One region of the Neobacillus sp. BP17 genome, then DNA from elsewhere that is predicted to be linked to it. Evidence: riboswitches for the same ligand, from Rfam matches in the RefSeq annotation. Region 1 holds a riboswitch; each other region holds the start of a gene.
What was found. Region 1 has a riboswitch for thiamine pyrophosphate ahead of thiC (phosphomethylpyrimidine synthase ThiC). Riboswitches for the same ligand answer to the same signal wherever they lie in the genome.

Region 1 (3,187 bases):
TGCATGGCAGGCGGGTTTAGATGAATTTAACGGGGTTCGTGAGAAGTATTTATTATATTAATAGGTGTGAGTGGGCCTTCTTTTTAGGAGGCCTCTTTTTAATACGATTTATCCTTTAAGAAAAAATCAAATTATATTATGGACTAAACTAGTAAAAAAACTATTACGATCTTCCAGTGATTGACGAAACCATTTTATTATTCTGCCTAGTGGGGGAATTACTGACAAGAACCTAAATTATATCGCAAGTACATTAATTACAAGAGAAGTTCACGGGACAAAAAAAGTAAATTACTCCTTGAACCTTTCTTTAAAAAAATGGACAATAGATATTAGTAGTTGGGTTCAACACTTTATTGCAATATTCGCTATATATCTATTACGTAAGGGGTAGGGTTATGGAAACAGCAAAAGGAATTGGTGTAGAAAATGAACAAGTACGTACCTCGCGTCAGAAGAAATGGATTTTACTTGGGGTCCTTGTTCTTTTATTCATTTCTGTTATGTTAAGCATAGCTGTTATAGAAGTTAAAAAAAGTAAATCTAAGCCGTTAGTGTTAATAAAACCAACAGAAAAAATATTTACTAAAACAAAAACAGTGTCAGGTCGTGTTGTACAAAGTCATGCTGAAACGATTTATTTAAATGTAACAAAAGGATCTATACAGGAAATTTTTGTGAAAGAAGGGGAAACTGTTACAAAAGGACAAAAGCTCTTTTCTTATGAAGGATCAACAGTCGCGGCTGAGCTAGGACAAGCAGAAGTAAATAAAAACCTAGCAGAAACAAGTGTTACTCAGATGAAAGAGCAAATCACTTCATTAGAGCAGGATATACGAGAAGCTGAGTCAACCTCTACAACCACTACAACAGATACAACTGATACAACAGATACAACTGATACAACCAATACCACTGATGCAGTTGATACAGCTAACATAGATACTAAAGCTATCACGATCCAGTCAATTCAAGCTGAACTAAATAAAGTAAAAGCTGAGCTCCGTGCAGCAGATCTAAATGTAGAAAAATATACGTTGCAGGCTGAAAAGCTAAAATCTGAGCTCGAAACATTAACTGTCATCAGCAACACTGCTGGTGTAATATCAAACCTGAACCAAAATGTAGGTCAAGGTTTTCGAGCAAAAGAAAATCAGCAACTAGCAATCATGCAAATCGCTTCAAATGATCCGTTTCAAATTGAAGGAAAGCTAACAGAAGCCGAAAAAGCAAAAATTACATCAGGCCAATCTATTACAGTAACTTCTAATGTAGTAGCCAATAAGAAATGGAAAGGAAAAATTTCGGAGGTTAGTGATTATCCTACATATAAAACAAATGCAAATAAGAATAAAGATATACAACAAGAAACTAATCCATACTATTCCTTTAAAGCAAGTCTAGATTCACAAAAGGGCCTATATCCTGGCTACAATACCATGCTAGACGTAGTAGTGCAGTCAAAGCAGTTGCTAGCAGTTCCTGAAACGAGCATCATGGGCTTTGGAAAATCCACCTATGTATATGTACAAAAAAAAGGAAAGATTCAGAAACAAAAGGTAGAAACTGGTCAAAAAGGAGGCAAATGGGTTGCCATACTTAAGGGTTTAAAGGAAGAAGACAAAATAGAAGAAAACCCATCCTGGATTGTTCGCCTTGGTACATCTCTTTTTGATTAGTATTTTACAGGTAAATTATGGTTCATCCTAAACATAATATCGAAACACGACTATATTACTATAATTAATATTATGTATTTCATTTTAACCGATACTCATATATAATGTAGCTTAATTGAATATAAATAACTAGGGGTGTCCAATAAGTTGGGCTGAGAAAGAAACACGCTGAAGTTTCTTGACTCTTGGGACCTGATCTGGATCATACCAGCGTGGGGAAGTTAGAATAGACAATCTTCAATGCAACTATACTTCTGCATACATTTTAGCCGGGTCCAACCATTTATGGTCCCGGCTTTTTGATGTACTTTTATACGCTTATTTACTTGTTATGTTCTGTATCTCGTCCTTTATATTCAAAAAAAAAAGGAGAGATTTATTATGTCAACGACTGCATTAAACGAACAAAATATTTCCATCATGTCTAGTTTTCCAGGAAGTAAAAAAGTATATGTAACAGGCTCGAGATCCGACATTAAAGTACCAATGCGTGAAATTGAGTTAAGCCCTACTACGGGAACGTTTGGTGAAGAGGAAAACCTTCCTATTCGCGTGTATGATACAAGCGGTCCTTATACGGATCAGAATTATTCTGTTGATATTTCAAAAGGCCTTCCTGCCATTCGAAGCACATGGATCCATGAACGAGCAGATGTTGAAGAATATGAAGGTCGAGAAATTAAGCCTGTAGATAATGGGTATAAGGATGAAAAAGATCCTCGTGCCAATCATAACGTGTTTCCGGGTTTGAAGCGCAAACCATTACGTGCAAAAAAAGGAAAAAATGTTACACAGCTTCACTATGCAAAAAAGGGAATTATTACTCCTGAAATGGAATTCATCGCAATAAGGGAAAATATGAAACCTGAATTTGTGCGTGATGAAGTTGCAAAGGGTCGAGCGATTATTCCTTCTAATATCAATCATCCAGAGTCAGAACCTATGATAATAGGACGTAATTTTCATGTTAAAATTAACGCGAATATCGGTAACTCTGCTGTTTCATCATCCATCGAACAAGAGGTTGAAAAAATGACATGGGCGACACGCTGGGGTGCTGATAATATTATGGACCTATCAACAGGTAAAAACATTCATAAAACAAGAGAATGGATTATTCGAAACTCAGCTGTTCCTGTCGGCACCGTCCCCATTTATCAAGCACTTGAAAAAGTAAATGGTGTTGCTGAAGATCTTACATGGGAGGTTTACCGTGATACCTTGATTGAACAAGCGGAGCAAGGTGTTGATTACTTCACAATTCACGCTGGTGTTCTTTTACGATATGTTCCACTAACGGCAAAACGGTTAACAGGTATTGTATCCCGCGGTGGTTCAATCATGGCACAATGGTGTTTACACCACCATAAAGAAAGCTTTTTATATACTCACTTTGAAGAAATCTGCGAAATAATGAAATCTTATGATGTTGCATTCTCTTTAGGGGATGGTTTACGTCCTGGGTCTATTGCAGATGCGAATGATGAAGCGCAGTTTGCAGAATTAGA
Region 2 (3,187 bases), 2.7 Mb from region 1:
ATATAAGGGATTCCATCGCCTGTCTGCGGTCTGAATCCTGACCACACCCGCTCCCATGCTGCTTCCTTAATCTGAGGGACTAGTTGAGTCGCTCTTTCTATTAATGAAGCAATCCCTTCGGGGGTAACCTTGTTATCAAAGGTATTTTCAATCATGGTAGCACCAATATAAATTTCCCCATTGCGTTTTGGTACCAGATAACAGCGTTTGTCGGAAAAAATAGTCGTGTTAATAATCGGCTCCTCCGTTCGAACGGAAAAGCATTCTCCTTTAACAGGATACACGCTAATGTCCAGCCCCGATTCACGCATTAATTTCGCTGCCCAAGCTCCGGTGGCCACGACAACTTGTTCACTATGTATGACACCATTGGTCGTTTTAACCCCTTTAACCTGACCGTTTTCAAAAATAAATGAAAGAACCTCCGTATTTTGACGAATTTCCGCTCCGAAATAAACAGCCGCATTTGCAAACGCTTTTGTTAACTTTGCTGGCTGCACATGTCCATCGTTAGGGAGATACATACCTCCAACAACACTTGGTGCCAAATACGGTTCCATTTCTAGTAATTCCGTTGAATCCAGCCATTTTATCATTGGATCCCAATTCCTTTGATAGTTGACCTGTTTTTTTACTTCTATTGCTATTTCTTCCGTTTCTGCAATCTTCAGCATTCCTTTATTCACAAACTCGATATCAATTCCTGTATATTCATATAACTCACTTGATAGTGTAGAAAACATTGCTTGACTCTTTAATGCCAATTGGAATAAAGGACCATCTTGTTCAATCTCCGCTTGTGCTGCCAGCATACCAGCCGCCGCACTGGAAGCTTGGCAAGCCAATCTATCCTTCTCAATTATGATTACTTTTTTGCCCATTTTTGATAGTTGATAGGCAATAGAGGATCCGTTAATCCCCCCTCCGATAATGGCAACATCAAATGAATTTCCCACTTGTTCCATCTCCATCTCTTAATACATTTAAATAAGCCTTTACTGCTACTAATGGATCGCGAGCTTCTAATACTCCTGACATGACAGCGATTCCTTTTGCCCCAGCATCTAGTACCCGCCCTGTATTCTCGGGAGTTATGCCTCCAATGGCAATAACCGGAACCTCTAATTGTGTAATCCTTGATAATTCATCAAGACCTCTAGGGGGCATTCCTGGTTTTGATTGCGAAGGGAAGACATGACCGAAAAGGACGTAATCAGCACCCTTTTCTTTTGCTTTTTGTCCCTCCACGTAGGAATGGATGGAACTTCCTACCCTAAGCTGAGGAAAATTCCCTTTGACAATGGCTGCATCTAAACTATGAAAAGCTAATTGAACCCCGCCAGCCTTTGTAACTAAGGCAACATCCACACGATCATTGATGATAATCTTTAATAACGGCAGGTTTGTCATTGTTAGAAGTTCCACTGCTTGAAAAAGTTCCCTCGCTGTTTTTTGTTTTTCGCGTAAGTGAATCGCGGTTACATACGGATGAATATCCATGACAATTTCACATAGCTGCTCGATCGGCATTTGACCATTGGATATAATATGTAACTCTTTAACACTAGTTAAAATACAAGTCACCCCCTATAATCCAGAATCTGAAGCTCAATGAAATAAAGTGAAAAACAAAAAACCACTTCCTTTTGATAAGAAAGTGGTTGATAATTTGAAATATAAACATGATCCTTCAAATATCCATGTTTCCACTTCCCTACGCTGGTATAACCCAGATCAGGTTCATAGAGTCCCGAAGTATCACTTCAATCTCAGCCCTTTAAAAAGGCACCTCTAGCGGATTGTTATCTATTCATTTTTAAAAATTCCCTTGCATGGATAATGTTAACACGTCGATTAGAAATGTCAAATAAATTCTTTTTATACCTTTCATATATTCTGATCTCTCACCTATGCATGGAAAAGGATTATTTTACTATGGTTAGTTTTTGGCCAATGTAGATTGGTTGATTAGGATCGAGGTTATTGGCTTTAACGATGGAGTCAATCGTAACCCCATTCTTCTGGGCAATCTTCCAGAGAGAATCGCCCGCAACAACGGTGTAAACAACAGTTGATACCGTTGGGAGGGTTACAGTAAATTTTGCTACATACCCAGAATCCAAAGTACTGCTGTCTTTCTTGTATTCGATTGAATACCAGTCTCCGATTGCGGAATAAATTTTTATATCTGTATTCATCGGAAGCACAATCTTTGTATCATACTGAGTTCCAGGATTGGTTCTAACATTGACGTTTGTCCTTGTCCTCGCCTTTTCGATTGCTTGAATCTCCTGATTGGATGGAACTTTAATTAATGGTTTGGAGACATATCCTTTCAGAACCGCACTGATAATCCTGTACTCAATTTGATACCAATCACCCGTTTCTCCAGTTATCACCACTTCTGAACCAGCAGGGATTGTTGTTAGGATGGTGCTTTGAGTGGTGGCTGCCGAGCGTAAGTTGGAATTTTTCAAGGTTAAACCGAAACCTTCTGTAATCAGAATGGATTTGTCACGTGCTGTATATTCATTCTTATTCCCAGCAAGATCGGTGAGTTTTACAATTGGATAGTAATTTCCACGGATTACATTAAAGCCACGGCTGTTTTTTCCATCCCAATAAAAATTCGCTGTCCCCTTCAAGTAGCGTCCTAACCAAGTCTGAACTACCCAGCCGCTTTCATCAACAATGGTTACCTCCATATCTGCCGTTTCACTTATGGTGATGGGAATTTTAATTTGGTTCTTTCCATCCTGCATAGAAAGCTGACTGACTGCTGGCAAATCGATCGTTGCCGTTGGCTTTTCTGTATCTAACTGGGATGTTTTTGGCACAGCGTACGTATATAGAAATTGATTCGTCTCTGTTACAAAAATGGTGTCCTTGATGACGCCGATTGGGCGCAAGCCAGACGCGCCTGTAGTAGGTGTTAGTTGAAGAGTGGAATAAATAAGCTGACCATTTGCGCTATTAAAGAATTTAATTTTGTTGTAATTTCCCAAAATAATTCTATCGGAGGCTACGACCATTCCACTTGCCCCTTTAATGGTCTGAAGTCCACCAGCAACAAATTGTTCTGCATACAAGGTCTTCCATTTCTGTACTCCGGTATTTTTGTCTACCGCGATAATATTGGCCTCATCAAGAACAATTAAGGAATCACTCACTACAGAAAGAGGCTGTG
Region 3 (3,187 bases), 1.8 Mb from region 1:
CATTTATGAGGAAACAACTTAGGACGCCAAATCCCCGCATCTTTCATTTGTTGATTAAATTGGAGCAGCATCTCTTTTGGTTCCCCATCCCCAATAATCTTTCCATGCTCATCAAGGATAATGACTCGGTCCATCCATTCGATGCAGCCGTCAAGGACATGTTCGACAAAGACCATCGTATGGTTGGTTTTTTCGGCTAAATGTCTCAATAAACCAAAGATCTCATTCCGGCCAGCAGGGTCGAGTTGAGCGGTTGGTTCATCAAAGAAGAGGACGTCTGGTTCTAATGCAAGCAAACACGCTAACGCCAATCGTTGTTTCATCCCGCCTGACAGCTTTTCAATCGGTGTTTTCTTATCTACCATCAGCCCTACTTTTTCCATCAAATCCGAGATCATTTGATCCATTTCGTTACGAGGAATCGAACGGTTTTCCAGACTAAAGGCAATTTCTTCATCGACACGCAGCATGCAAAACTGGGAATCAGGATCTTGAAACATCACTCCAGCAGATTTCCGGATGCATACTTCACCGCTGACCTCTGCGTCCAAATGCTCAGGGATAATCCCAGCAAGAGCAGAAATCAATGTAGATTTTCCACTCCCACTAGGTCCAAGGATTAATACCTTCTCCCCTTGATGGATGGACAAGGTAATATGATTGAATATTTTTTCAGAGCGGTTATAAAAACGAATCGAAAGATCCTTACAACCCAGAAACATTGACATTGTCCTTTTTTCTTTTTTCCTTCATCAACTCATATTGCTCTAACACCCCTGTTTTTGCGAGTGAATCGACAACGACCTTCGCTAATCCACCACCAAGAATCATACCGCTGATGACATGAATTCCTAGTGTCATCAAAAAGACTTCCAGTGTGTAATAACCGAAACCGTTGGCGATTAAGTTATAAATCATACTGCCAATCGCTGCAAAAGCACCTGATAGCATTAAAGTAAAGAGGTTATACCGTTTATATCCGAATAGGGCGAAGGCAATTTCTGAACCAATCCCTTGAAAAACACCTACTAACAGGGCCGACAGACCAAAATGACTTCCTGTTAATAACTCGACGGCAGCCGCTGCTACCTCTGCAATAAATGCCGCTCCCGGTTTTCTGATAATATACGCGACGATTGGACTGGCAATCACCCAAATGCCAAACATAAAACCCGCGCCCACCGGCCCGACAATGGCTGAAATCGGAATCCACAGCGTCGACCATCCTAAATAAATCACTCCACAGGCCACCGCTAGAATCACAGCAAGAACAACTTCTTTCATCTTCCACGTCTTCATTTCACGACCTCCATTTTCACAGGCCATTCTTCTAGTTTATAAGCCATATCCCAGAACATATATTCCAACTGACAACTGATGAGGAAATGTTCCTTCATTTTTTCCTTTTCTTTCTCCGTTGCGGTCTTAGCCCACTCATCGATCCGGGCACAGAATTTTGTCGTAATCGAATCGGTCCGGTTTCCATAAAAATGAATCCAATCATAAAAAGGATGGGAGCGATCTGGATTCACTTCCGTTAATAATCTTTTCCCAATTTCCCAATACGTCCATGGACATGGCAGCAATACCGCTAAAATTTCCCCTAATGTTCCTTCATGCGCAACCGTAAGCATATGACGCGTGTAATGAAGGGCTGAGGGGGCTAACGGATATCCCTGTAATATCTCGTAGGGAACACCAGCTACTTGACAAAAGTTATTATGTGGATGGATTTCACTGTTTAATATAAATGAAATCTGCTGATTAAACATATCCATTTCTTCACGATTCTCACACTTAGAAACTGCGATTCCATAGATGCGAATAAAGGAATTCAAATATTCAAAGTCCTGTTTCACATAATGAACCAATTGTTCTTTTTGTAACTCCCCATCAGCGATCCCCCTGACAAAAGGATGTTCAAAAATTGCCTCAAAAATCGGATTAGCTTCTCTTCTTAGTTCTGCTGAAAAACTCATATATTTCTCCCCCTTATTTGTTTTATGGGAAGACACTAAATGGAACGGCTAACGGTTCGAACACGAAAAAACCGCTCCAAAAATGGAGCGGCAGAATAATAGTATTTATCCATACACAGACTCCACTTTCCTACGCTAGTATGAACTAGATCAGGTTCAAAGGGTCCAAGATTATTCTTGTCTCAGCCGCCAAACGGCTCCCCTAGTGGTCTTCCTATAAATTTAATATTCACTCTACACCCGCTGGTTAATGTTGTCAATCAGTTAACAGCTAAAGGATAAAAATAGACCAAACGTCCTATAGAACAAGGAGACGCCTTCTCCTTTTCCCCCACTATACTTGCTTAACCACAGCCTTATGTTCTAATCGACGAACTAATTTATAGAACCCTAATAAGATGAGGAGGAGAAAAGGATTGATCATGATGGAGTGATACAAGCTCCACCAACCATAATGGAAATAACCCCAAGGCTCTGGTAATAAGGTTAAAACCTCATAGATCACAATTCCTACATTCCAAGCTAAAAAAAAGGACAATTGTTTCCATAATGGTCTTTTTAAAGGATAGACATTTAAAAAGATAAGATTCACAGGTGGGACTAAACATAAATACACAAGCAAGGCCTGCCAATCCACACCCTTAGTGAAGTACCAGTACCCCTGGTATTTCAAACTGATAAATACATCAAACATCAGTTGGAATAAGGTTGTAAATAACCAAATCTGCAGCATCTCACTTCTGGTTAAACGTTTTTTTACTTTGATTGCAATGAGATTAAATAAGATCACTGCTATAATAATCCCGACCATTTAGTTAACTCCTTAGGCATCAATATATATAAAATTTCCATTTTTAGTAAAAAACATACCTCTCCACCACTCTAACTTCCAATTATTTACCAGTAAATGTCGTAAGTCTCGTAAAACATGTCATAAGCGTCCGGAAATATGTTATAAGGTTCAAAAAATAGGTCATAAGTCTCTGAAAATAGGTCATAAGTATCTAAAAATAGGTTCTAAGCGCAGGAATAGATGTTATCTTGGTAACTAACCAAAATATTCCCTCTACCCTCTATTACCATTTAAAAAGAATAAGAACTTTTTTCTTCCTACCCCCAAAATCTCCACTTTACTATCTAAGTCTTTGAATATGGTCATTTTCTGTCGAAAAATCTGGCCCGCTATCTGCTGGACATTATGTAAAATA
Region 4 (3,187 bases), 2.1 Mb from region 1:
ATGGCAGCCATTCACGCAGATGTTCACGGTTTTCCTCCACCATTTGATAAAGACTTGAAGCGTGATGTTGTTGAAATAGCTGGAGTTCAATATCATTATCAACCCTTAATGTAAACATTAGTCAAATCTCCCGATAAAAAATTTTTAGTTCATCATATGCAAAGCAGGTTGTTATCGGGAAGACTTAATATTAAGAAATAAAAAAATCCCTGCTTTATATAAAGTGGGATTGGTTATTCTAGTATAAAATTACTTGTATATAAGTTTAGGTTAGGGCTGCAACCGGTAAGAGAATCGAGAATGTAGTTTTATCTGGAGATGATTCACATTCTAAATTTCCCTTATGTTTTTCAATAATTTCCTTGCAAACAAACAAGCCGAGACCTGTACCTAGTTTTTTCGTCGTAAAAAATGGTTCGAAAATAGATTTTCTAAGTTCAGCAGGAATCACAGGCCCATTGTTGGAAATATTAATTTTGATGAACTGATGTTGTAGACTGCTATTGATCTCGATTGTAGGATTCGGATTCTCAGCATGATTCAAAACATCAATCGCATTAAAGATGATATTAATTAATACCTGTCTAATTTCATCTGCATACCCATTAAGAGTAATATCTTCACTGAGTTCTTTTCTTATTTTTACTTTTCCATCAAGTATGCTTGGATATAGGAAGTTTAAGACTTCCTCTACTAATGTATTTAAATTGAAGTTATCCTTTTCTTTACCAATTAACTCCTTTTTTGACAGAAGGAGAAATTGTGATATACGAAAATTAAGTTGATCCAATTCACTTGAAATGATATCTAAATATTTCATCTCCGGATGATCAGCTTTCAGTAATTGGATAAATCCTTGAACAGATGTCAAGGGGTTTCTAAACTCATGAATAAAGCTTGAGGTCATTTGCCCAAGCAATGTTAATCGATCCTGATGTGTAGAATCAATGTGCATTGTTTTTTCTTCAATAATTTTGTTTTTTGCTTCTGAGTAATGGGAAACAGCATAGTATAAAAATTTATCAAAACAAAAATTTACATTGTTTAATGCTTCCTGCATGGCTGCCCATGGAATCCCAGTAATGCTTAAATGGCTGTATAGAACTGTTCTGCCAAGATTAACATTATAAACAAAATCACCAAGGTTAATATCAGCCAAAACTCTTTCTTCCGATACTTCAATAGCAAGTTTTTCAATTATGTCTAAAAGGTCTTTTTCCGTCATTTTATGCATATTAAGTAAAACATCGAGAAGAGCCTCGCCGTTTTCGTGAATTTTTAACTTAAAAGGATCCGTATTAGTGGTAACAATGGCATTTTCCCAATCTTGAATTAATTTCTGTTTATTTTGATTGAAAAAATCAATTAAATCTGTTTGGTTTTCCGTGAACATGCCGTCTTCCCCCTATGTTATTGACAAAAAACTCCTTACTGTACTTATTCGAGGCATAAATAGAAATTCCTCCTTTATTTTAAAATAAAAGTCTTGAATTTTATTCATATAGTCTTAATTACTGATTCGATTAGGTAATTATAACGACAAGAAAGTATATTTACCTTGTAAATGTGAATAAAGAAGAGTATATTTTTTTCTATGGAAACAATTGAATACTTCCACAGGGGGAGCTGCTATTCTTGCGGCTGAGAGTGAACGGTTACGTTCTGACCCTATGAACCTGTTAGTTAACACTAGCGTAGGGATGTGGTTTGCCGATTATGAAAGCAATGCAGACAATCCTTATCGTCGTGCATTGCTTTTTTTGTTCTTTATTTTATTGCACATCTTGTAATAGGAAGACTTCTAACGAGTCCAAAAAGATAATTGGGGGAGACGTTGTGAATCAAAAAAGAAGCAACACATTATTTATCGCTGAGGTGGCAGTTTTTTCTGCTTTAGCTTATTTATTGGATTTTCTAGCCGGAATTCTATCTTTAAAGATATGGCCACAGGGAGGTTCGGTGTCAATTGCCATGGTACCTATCTTCTTAATTGCTTATCGTTGGGGGATAAAAGGCGGCTTGTTAACAGGATTTTTACTAGGTTTATTGCAGGTTATCCTTGGATTCGCTCAAGTATACACATTCTTACAAGGATTTATTGATTATTTTCTTGCCTTTTCAGTTGTAGGGTTAGCGGGTGTCTTTACTGGTCTGGTGAAGGAGGCGATATCCAAAAATGAAAAAGGTAAGTGGATGACATATGTGATTATCGGTGCATTCTTAGGAAGTGCCTTAAGATACATCTGCCATGTTATTTCTGGCATCGTGTTCTTCGGTGAATATGCGCCAAAGGGACAGCCGGTGGCCATTTACTCACTCCTATATAATGGAACATTCATGCTGCCAAGCTTTATCATCAGTGCAATCATTATCATCATTGTAATGAGTGCGGTACCAAAGAGATTATTTTCAAAATAACATTTATAAGTAATACGAATGGAAAAGGGCTTCAAGCTCTTTTCTATTTTTTTTGTAAAGTGATTGTAGTTGATTCTAGAAAATTCTTCAAACTTTTGACAAATTTATAAGCTTTTTAACTCAAAAAAAGTGTTAAAATACAAGAAAGATAATCATTCTCAATTAGTGGAGATAGGGTGATATACATGTTTGGTTCATTAAAAGTAGGAGATAAAGGGAGAATTATTGATATTTCTCTTGTAGGTCACCTGGTACAAAGACGATTACTTGACTTAGGGATTACTGAAGGTTCTAAAGTGTGTGTAAAGTGTGTCATGCCATTTGGCGGTCCAATTATGATTGAATCTTGCGGACAATGTGTGGGTATTCGCCGTAGAGAAGCAGTTCGAATGAAAGTGGAGAGAATATAATGGACATCGCACTTATTGGAAATCCTAATACTGGGAAAACTTCATTATTTAATAATCTTACAGGTTCCTATGAGTATGTTGGTAATTGGAGCGGTGTCACCGTTGAAAAAAAAGTTGGCGTTTTTAAAAATAATATTGGTCATTTGACTGATTTACCTGGTGTGTATACACTTAATCCCTTATCGAAGGATGAAGGGGTAGTTACATCCTTCTTTCTTAATGAATCAGTGGACCGCCTGCTAAATATATTAGATGCTTCACAATTAGAACGAAATTTACATCTAACCTTCCAATTGCTTGAGTTTGAAAAACCAGCATTTATTGGACTTAATATGGTCGATGTAGCAAATAAACGCGGA

Region 2: another riboswitch for thiamine pyrophosphate. It lies ahead of tenI (thiazole tautomerase TenI); the one in region 1 lies ahead of thiC (phosphomethylpyrimidine synthase ThiC).
Region 3: another riboswitch for thiamine pyrophosphate. It lies ahead of tenA (thiaminase II); the one in region 1 lies ahead of thiC (phosphomethylpyrimidine synthase ThiC).
Region 4: another riboswitch for thiamine pyrophosphate. It lies ahead of thiT (energy-coupled thiamine transporter ThiT); the one in region 1 lies ahead of thiC (phosphomethylpyrimidine synthase ThiC).

Annotation. Positions count from the first base shown of each region.
Region 1 is NZ_CM184198.1:3,463,435-3,466,621, reverse strand. It holds gene AC4QJR_RS16705 (exo-beta-N-acetylmuramidase NamZ family protein) at 1-61, shown strand, start outside; gene AC4QJR_RS16700 (efflux RND transporter periplasmic adaptor subunit) at 399-1,679, shown strand; TPP riboswitch at 1,801-1,915, shown strand; gene thiC (phosphomethylpyrimidine synthase ThiC) at 2,061-3,187, shown strand, end outside.
Region 2 is NZ_CM184198.1:427,036-430,222, reverse strand. It holds gene thiO (glycine oxidase ThiO) at 1-965, opposite strand, end outside; gene tenI (thiazole tautomerase TenI) at 940-1,584, opposite strand; TPP riboswitch at 1,695-1,803, opposite strand; gene AC4QJR_RS02115 (outer membrane protein assembly factor BamB family protein) at 1,926-3,187, opposite strand, start outside.
Region 3 is NZ_CM184198.1:5,276,443-5,279,629, forward strand. It holds gene AC4QJR_RS25725 (ABC transporter ATP-binding protein) at 1-728, opposite strand, end outside; gene AC4QJR_RS25730 (ECF transporter S component) at 706-1,299, opposite strand; gene tenA (thiaminase II) at 1,296-1,979, opposite strand; TPP riboswitch at 2,090-2,193, opposite strand; gene AC4QJR_RS25740 (hypothetical protein) at 2,314-2,790, opposite strand.
Region 4 is NZ_CM184198.1:1,397,211-1,400,397, forward strand. It holds gene AC4QJR_RS06655 (GNAT family N-acetyltransferase) at 1-118, opposite strand, end outside; gene AC4QJR_RS06660 (histidine kinase N-terminal domain-containing protein) at 266-1,393, opposite strand; TPP riboswitch at 1,610-1,718, shown strand; gene thiT (energy-coupled thiamine transporter ThiT) at 1,837-2,418, shown strand; gene AC4QJR_RS06670 (FeoA family protein) at 2,604-2,828, shown strand; gene feoB (ferrous iron transport protein B) at 2,828-3,187, shown strand, end outside.